DNA from 2 places in the Peribacillus sp. YIM B13482 genome. Region 1 is predicted to be linked to the other one. Evidence: riboswitches for the same ligand, from Rfam matches in the RefSeq annotation. Region 1 holds a riboswitch; the other holds the start of a gene.
The links. A riboswitch is a leader RNA that binds a small molecule or an ion and turns the genes downstream of it on or off. The one in region 1 is predicted to bind glycine.
Positions count from the first base shown of each region.

Region 1 (4,222 bases):
GAGGCTGAACATTTGCATATTTGGCACCGAAAAGCTTTGTTAATCGCTCAAGAGCTGCTTGTTCTGCCACATCGACAAATTCACATCCACCATAATAGCGCTTTCCTGGATAACCTTCTGCATATTTATTTGTCATCACGCTTCCCATGGCCTCTAATACATCAGGGCTAACAAAGTTTTCTGATGCAATCAATTCCAGTGTTTGATGTTGACGTTGTCCTTCCTTCTCAATGGCTTCAAAAATGGTTAAATCATTTTGTTGTAAACTCATTTTATTTTCCTCCTCAACGTTTTTACCTAATTCTGAATTTTCGCTCAATTAATTTCAATATGGTACTAAACACTTAAGTTTCTTTCCCCCTACAGGCCTACTTTTCTATGAAAACTGTTAATAACAGTATGCTTTACACCCTTTTTTGCACGCAAAAAAGGACAGAAAAGGGTCGTAGCGTTCTCTACCCTTCTCTGTCCTTTTACCTGAGAGTTTAGCTCCATTTTTAATAGAGCCTTTCCCCTTTGGTGGCGTAAATGTTTATACGCGCTCTCCAGAGGTGCGTCCATTTGTGGTTCCATCTACCTGAGAGATTTGTTCCAAGGGTCTTTTTGGAACTTGCTCCTTCGGTGGCTTGTCGCTTTGCACTCTCCCACAACTGTCATCCGCTTATTCAATTGGTACATTTAGAATAGTTGTTGATAATAATTATGTCAAGCATTTTTGAAAGCGCTAACAATAATATTCTAAGATATTTTTTTGAATTTTAATATGATCATCCAGATATCTTAAGCTTTTTATAACGGGCAGTTTTTTACCCACCGAGTTGGAAAATATGGAGCGGCAGCTATCTGGACAAACATCGTTAATGGGATCAAAGGGTTTCTTGCCACTTAATTCCCCGCTGCCTCTCTCTGATTCGCCTGATCTACCTTCGTTTTGCGCATCTTATAAATCGCAATCAGCATAATAAACCAAACAGGAGTTACGATTAAGGCAACACGAGTATCGTTCGCAAGTGCAAGAACAACAAGGACGAACGCTAGGAAAGCAAGGATCAAGTAATTGGAAAATGGATAAAGTGGTAATTTAAATTTGTTCATTTTCACTAGATCTGGTCTTGTTTTACGATATTTCAAATGGCTGATGACTGTAATTCCCCAAATAAAAATGAAACATACTGTAGAGATACTTGTAATCAAGGTAAATACTCCTTCAGGCATTAAATAATTCAAAACAACGGAAATTAAAATGACAACCGTTGAAAAGACCAATGCATTGGAAGGTACTTTACGGTCATTAAGTTTTGCAAACGGTACAGGTGCATTTTTATCTTTGGCAAGTGAGTATACCATCCGGCTTGTACTGAAGATTGCACTGTTACATGCCGAAGCCGCCGATGTTAAGACGACAAAATTGATGATACCAGCAGCTCCAGCGATACCTACGGCCAAAAATACTTGGACGAATGGGCTTTCCATTGGGATGATTGCGTTCCACGGATAAACACTCATAATGACAATAAGTGCGCCAATGTAGAAAATTATAATCCGAATAGGAATATTATTGATCGCTTTGGGGATAACTTTTTCTGGATCCTCTGTTTCACCTGCTGTTAGTCCTACAAGTTCAATGCCAACAAACGCAAACACTACCATCTGGAATGAGAGGATAAAACCATTTATTCCATTTGGGAAGATACCTTCGTGACTCCATAGATTCGTGAAACTTGCTGCGCCTGAATCAGTGGAAAAGCCTTTAATAATCATGAAAATACCGATAACAATTAGTGCTAGAATAGCTATGACTTTAATTAATGCGAACCAGAACTCCATTTCGCCAAATAGTTTTACCGTTGCAAGATTCATAAATAGCAGAATGACAAGTGCAATTAATCCTGGCATCCACTGTGGTACAGAGGGAAACCAGTATTGAGTATAAAGACCAACTGCTGTTAAGTCGGCCATTGCGATTGAAATCCAGCAAAACCAGTAGGTCCAGCCGGTTACAAATGCAGCCATATTACCTAAATAGTCTCTTACAAAGTCGACAAAGGAATGATAGTGCAAATTAGATAAGAGTAGTTCTCCAAGTGCGCGCATGATTAAAAAGCAAATGACGCCTGTAATCATGTAAGCAATTAAAATGGATGGCCCGGCTAAATGAATAGATTTTCCTGCTCCAAGAAATAATCCCGTTCCGATTGCCCCACCAATAGCGATGAGTTGTACGTGCCTGTTTTTTAGCCCTCTATCTAACTTTTGTTCCTGCATACGAATTCCCACTTTCTACTTTTATAGGATACTTGGATTTTTCCCCAATAAAGAGTCTGTCTTTCAATGAGTGTGAATTATTAGCGTACTGGGAAACTGTCCACCACTGTAAGCGCTTTCTTGGATAGGTACTAGATATAGTGAAATAGATCTACCATCCTTTTTGAAAATATAGCGTTAATTGTACAAATCAAAAGATAGACTCATTTATCATTAATGCACCTCCTTTCTTTTTATCTTTCCTAGTAAAAAAAGGACAGAGGAAAGATAGGGATTTTCCTATCTTCCTCTGTCCTTTTACCTGAGAGTTTAACTCCTTCGGTGGCCTATGGCTCTCTTCAGAGACGCGTCCTATTGTAGTCCTTTTACCTGAGAGATTAGTCCCCTGCTTTTTAGGGTTTGCTCCTTCGGTGCTAAACAATGTTTAGTCTCTCCCACAATCATCATCCGCTGATATAAAGTTGTTTTAATAGTTGTATACTATCGGTTTTTAATGGACATTTCAATGGTTATCTGAAAAAACTTTATTTTCTGAAATTTCACCACAGACAATTTTCAACTTTATGAACAGTATATAATTTAGAAGTTATTAGCTGCGAAAAATCAAACTTATTAGCTGCTTTTCTATTCGCAAGGAATCCTAACAAGCTTATGTATAAGCGAAACATTTTTGCATTTTTCCGATTGACTATAAGGCTAAATTTTTAAGATAGGAAATTACATAAGTCTATAGTTTTAACATAATTGATGTATGGAAAAAGAGAAAATTCGCGACACGCGAGAATGCTTGCAGCAGTAAAGATTGGTTAGAAGCTTCCTCCCTAAGTTCAGCAGTAGTTGCAGAAGCTTTCTCTTTTGCAACTTCCTCTTTGTCCCCACCACCTGCTATATTAGCAATGATGATAATTGCTAGAACCCATACCCACGACTTCTTTGGTTTCTTTAGTTTGATTTCCTTTTCCTTATCCATTTACCTCTTACCCCCATTTCAGTTTTGCAGACGGACTGTTGTAAACAGAAATAGAATAACATAATTTAGATCAATAAGGTTTATATTTATCATCACGTATTTATTTTCACTTTCTTTGTTAAATCATTATGTATTCGAACCAAATACAAAAAAGGAGATTTGAGAATCCTTTATTTGGAATTTCATGAAAGGGAGTTAATGAATACTCCTAAGTAGTATAGTTTACAGTTTTGTCCAGATTAAAAAGAAAAGACCAAGTATTTAAGAGCTGAAACTATAACTTTTGGTATTGAACCACATCTATCTTTTCGGCCAAAAAACCCAAAGGTAAATGATTATTCTACAATACTTGACGTGTTAACAAAACGATTTTCCATTACTGTTTACCAGCGTCAAACTGGGACTTTAATTTGGTTAGCAGGCACCTTTTAAAACATGTCTATAAAGTATGATCAAATCTATACCTTACCCTGATAAAATAACAGATTATAAGGGCGTGTTTAGATTTATCAAAACACGCCCTTATAGAAATTCAATTGAAGCATTCTTTTATAAAAGGGGATGATTTATTTGTATTCCCATTCATAAAAATAGGTGAAAATTCGAAGTTATCATTGCCTTTTCCAGTTAGCCCCTCCCTTCACCATGCATGAAAGTTTCCCTTCACACGGAGATCCGACTATCAGCTACAACCCATTCTTTAGCCTTTCTCGGTATCAGTTGCTTATTATCAATAGAATTATCTAATACAGCAAAGCATGTCATCATCTGTACCACGTCTTACAAATATTCTATTCTTTTTCCTAATCTAACTCATAATAACCACAAACAACATATCCTACTGCTTTTGCTGCCACGAGAAGGGCATCTTCATCGATATCAAATTTAGGATTATGATTAAAATAAGGTTTTTCTACTCCTTTAGGTGTACAAGCAATGTAAAAGAAGCAGGAAGGAATTTTTTCAGCATAGTAAGCAAAGTCTTCA
Region 1 is NZ_JBHZPF010000041.1:19,981-24,202, reverse strand. Features, by position in the region: gene glyA (serine hydroxymethyltransferase) at 1-271, opposite strand, end outside; glycine riboswitch at 456-559, opposite strand; gene ACFX4L_RS17975 (amino acid permease) at 886-2,265, opposite strand; glycine riboswitch at 2,553-2,609, opposite strand; glycine riboswitch at 2,613-2,712, opposite strand; gene ACFX4L_RS17970 (hypothetical protein) at 2,993-3,235, opposite strand; partial or broken gene ACFX4L_RS17965 (amidohydrolase) at 4,039-4,222, opposite strand, start outside.

Region 2 (4,222 bases), on a different contig from region 1:
TTTCATCATCAAATTTCGGAAATGTCACCTTACGACAAACTAACATCGCCCATATTTGTTTTTTATTGTATCTTATTAATAGGGAATGGAGAATCATGTTGTATTACGTTCCCATGGAATTTATCCGGTTTTAATTTCGAATGACCAACTTTTAGTTTCACATTTAAAGTAACTAAATCACTGACAAAACGTTTTTTCTGAGAGGAGTTCAAGATGATCAAAGGTCTCTATGAAGCCCATTTACCAGTATCAGATATGCAAAGGTCGATTGATTTTTACCGCAAACTTGATTTAGAACTTGCCTATCAAAGCGAGAGGGTCGTTTTCTTCTGGCTTGAGAAAGGGAAAAGTTGGCTTGGTCTTTGGAAAACGAACCAAGTGGAAATTCCCTATCATCCTTCCATCCGTCATGTGGCATTACAAATTGATATAGGTGACATGCCATCGGCGAAAGATTGGCTGAAAAATAGAGGAATTGACATTCGGCCTTTCTTTAATTTTACTGAAGGACAGCAGCCTTTGGTTCTCGATAATAACCCGCAAGCCCATGCGGCCATTTATTTTGATGATCCAGACGGAAATGTACTTGAATTGATTGCTCCATTAAGGCTGGACTTTGAGGGAAGTTTTGGAGAGATGTCATTAGAAGATTGGTATAAACGATTCCCAATTTAAATGGAGAGATGATTCCAGTTGTTATTTTTGCAATTTAAGAATGGGACCCCCCATCCGGGTGTCCCATTGCTTCTGGGGAAGGATTCTTGTTCAAGGGCACAAATGCATTACGGGATATCATGCCCCATCGAGCTAGTTAAAATGTTAAACCATTGTTCTTTTTTCATACTTAGATTTAGTGAATCAATGGCGCTATCCAGTCGTTCTTTCTTACCGGAACCAACGATCGGAATGATTTTTGCAGGATGTCTCAACAGCCATGCATACATAACCTCATCTATTCCATTAGCACCGATTTCTTCTTTTACGATTTCTAACGTTTTTCTTAAGCGGACAGCCTTTTCGTTTGATTCTTCAAAGATGCTTCCTCCTGCGAGTGGTGACCATGCCATAGGAGCCACGCCCATTTCCTGACATAAGTTAATGGTTCCGTCTTCGAAGTTTTCAAGATTGTATGTAGAAAGTTCCAGTTGATTTGTTACTAGAGGATATTCAAGGTACGCTTGAAGCATATCCCATTGCGGTTTTTTGAAGTTCGATACCCCAAAGTTACGGACCTTTCCTGATTCTTTTAATTGATTAAACGCCTCAGCCGTTTCCGATGGGTCCATCAGGGGATCAGGACGATGGATAAGTAATAAATCAATATAATCCGTTTTAAGATTCATAAGGGATTGTTCAACAGACTTTATAATGTGAGTTTTATTAGTGTTATAATGGTGGCTTTTATGAGAAGGGCGGTTTTCTGATTGTATGACTATGCCACATTTCGTAACGATCTCCATTTTTTCGCGTAAAGATGGCTTTAATGAAAGGGCGTTCCCAAAAATCTCCTCACATGTGTAGCTACCATATATATCAGCGTGATCATATGTAGTGACCCCCCGATCCATTCCATGTTCAATAAGAGATAGGATTTCTTCGGTGGAAAATTTCCAATCTGCCAATCTCCACATACCGTGAACAATGCGTGAAAGACTTAGATCTTCAGTTAGATTGACTCTTTGCATGTTGTTTCTCCCCTTTTATATCATGATTGGGCTTGCTAATTAGGTGTTTGTCATGGCTTACCTATGTTGCGGTTTCTTTCCTTATTATCCTTCATAACATATTGGTTAATTCTGTGCTAGTATCCTTGGCTCCTGCAATGAATCTTAGTATAATTTAAAATTTCGAAGAATCCTAATCTTGAGTGACCCTCACATGCCACATTTTTAGAACGTTAGGTTCATGAACTTTAGATAAGTTATATATCGCCCCCTTGTGGATGCAGAATCCCACGTAAGATCCATAAGAAAAAGGCTGCCGTAGCAACCTCCTAATCGAATAATCAAGAATTCATTTCCATCTAGCTAGCATGAAATATCAAAATCCTTAGTTAGTTCTTTGAAGTTTTCTTGTGTAATTCAACGATTTCTATCGCTAAATCTTTTGTTGTCATGGAAGTCATCAAGTGATCTTGAGCATGGATAAGAGCATTGGAATTTCGAATACCTCACCACTCACTTCTTGTTGAATCAAACCGGTTTGGATTTTATGTGCAGCAAACTCATCTTCCGCTTCCTTTAATTTTTCTTGGGCATCGCTTGATTTACCCTGTTTTTGCAAGGCGATGGCTTCCATTGCACAACTGCGGGCATTTCCGCTATGGAGAATTAATTGAAATGTTAATTCAGATAGATCCTCTTTCGTTTTCGTCATATGAACACCCTCTTTTTTGTTCGCAAAAAAGGACAGAAAAGGGTAATGGCAACATTCCCTTCTCTGTCCTTTTACCTGAGAGATTTGTTCCAAGTTTTTTTTTGGAACTTGATCCTTCGGTGGCTGTGCATTGCACTCTCACACAATCGTCATCCGCTATATTTTTTTGAAACACTGTAAATATTTGTGACCGTAAATTATTTGCATAAGTGGTTTTTATGGTATCACTCTTTATTTATACATATTCAGAAAACTAAGAAATGATAAAACGAAGGAAAATCACTTTATATCAGCAAACGCCTTCAAATTTAATAGACTAATGCTTTTTTATGAAGTTCAGCTCTTGCTGATCGCTGATTGTATCCTGGTTTTTCTCTTTTTCTTTTAAAACATAACTAAGCAAGTCTAATGAGAGACGTGCTGCCACTTGTCCAGTTATTCCCGCATGATCGTAAGGAGGAGCTACTTCTACCATATCAAAACCGATTACTTCTCCTCTTTTTGCAATTCCATGGAGTATTTCGTTGACTTCATCATAAAGCAGGCCTCCAGGAGAAGGCGTGCCTGTCGCAGGGGCGATCGATGGATCGAGGCCATCAATGTCCATGGTAATATAATATTTTTCACCTGCTGGAATAAGTTCCAGCACCTGTTCAAATCCCATCTTTCTCATTTGACGTGGAGACAAGATGACACTTCCGTATTCTCTGGAAGCATCGACATCTTCTTTTTTACTGCTGCTGATTCCACGAATGCCCAATTGGAAAATCTTTTGAACATGATTCATTTCAGATAAGCGGCGGATGCAGCTTCCATGTCCAACCCGCATTCCTGAACGGTGATCTGCCCAGTCTAAATGCGCATCAATCTGGATCACATGAAATGGCCCGAGTTCTCCCAAGCCCCTTCCTACTGGTATTGTAATGGAATGATCTCCACCTAAAACAACCGGCATTGCACCTTTTGAAACGATTTTTCGAATGGCTTCTTCCGTATTATCATGGGATTGCATCATATCCCCATGTACCATGTCTACATCGCCGCAATCAACTACTTTCCATTTCGGGCCAAGATACATGATATCATTTTCAATATCATAGGCGCCATCTAACCCGAAACTATATAATGTAGAGCCTTCACGAATTCCTCTTGGACCCATTCTTGCTCCTGACTTCCATTGTGTTCCCATATCATTTGGAACTCCAATGACAGCTACATCTGCATCTAACTGGTCTAGATCAGGACATACGGGATATTTCCCGAAAGTACAGATTCCGGTAAAAGGTAAATTAAGATGTTGTTTTTTATTATTCGACATGAACTTTGCCTCCCACTTGTATTACGTTCTCCTAATGTCTCCTAATGTTCTCCTAATATATATGCAAGCTTCATGCCAACCTATAAAACTAGACAAAACGGAATTGTGTTGTCAATAATGACTACCAGGAACCGACACAGATTTCTTTCTGTTCCAGGCCATCTTTAGATATAATATTTGAAATAATGGTAATTCAAAAAAATGCTTCCTCTATTAAAAAAAGTCAAAAATTTCTCGATGTAAGCACTCTCTTTTACTCAATTATCTTTACTTCTCCATTTTTAATGATCAAACCACTTGGTTGGCTCCACTTCTAAATTAATGTTGATTTGTTTTACCTCACTAAACTCATCTAAACCAAAAGTTCCTAATCCGCGGCCAATTCCGCTCTGCTTATAGCCTCCCCACGGGGCTTCATTGTAGGCTAAATTATAGGCATTAATCCATGTAATTCCGGCTCTTATTTTCTTAATCACTCTTAAAGCCTTTGCACCGTCTTGGGAAAATACACCTGCTGCGAGGCCATAT
Region 2 is NZ_JBHZPF010000035.1:32,467-36,688, forward strand. Features, by position in the region: gene ACFX4L_RS16555 (VOC family protein) at 214-675, shown strand; gene ACFX4L_RS16560 (aldo/keto reductase) at 783-1,685, opposite strand; partial or broken gene ACFX4L_RS16565 (PTS sugar transporter subunit IIA) at 2,054-2,376, opposite strand; glycine riboswitch at 2,430-2,528, opposite strand; gene speB (agmatinase) at 2,693-3,694, opposite strand; gene ACFX4L_RS16575 (aldehyde dehydrogenase family protein) at 3,976-4,222, opposite strand, start outside.
Region 2: it holds a riboswitch for glycine, as region 1 does, so the genes downstream of both, ACFX4L_RS16565 (PTS sugar transporter subunit IIA) here and ACFX4L_RS17975 (amino acid permease) in region 1, are expected to answer to the same signal.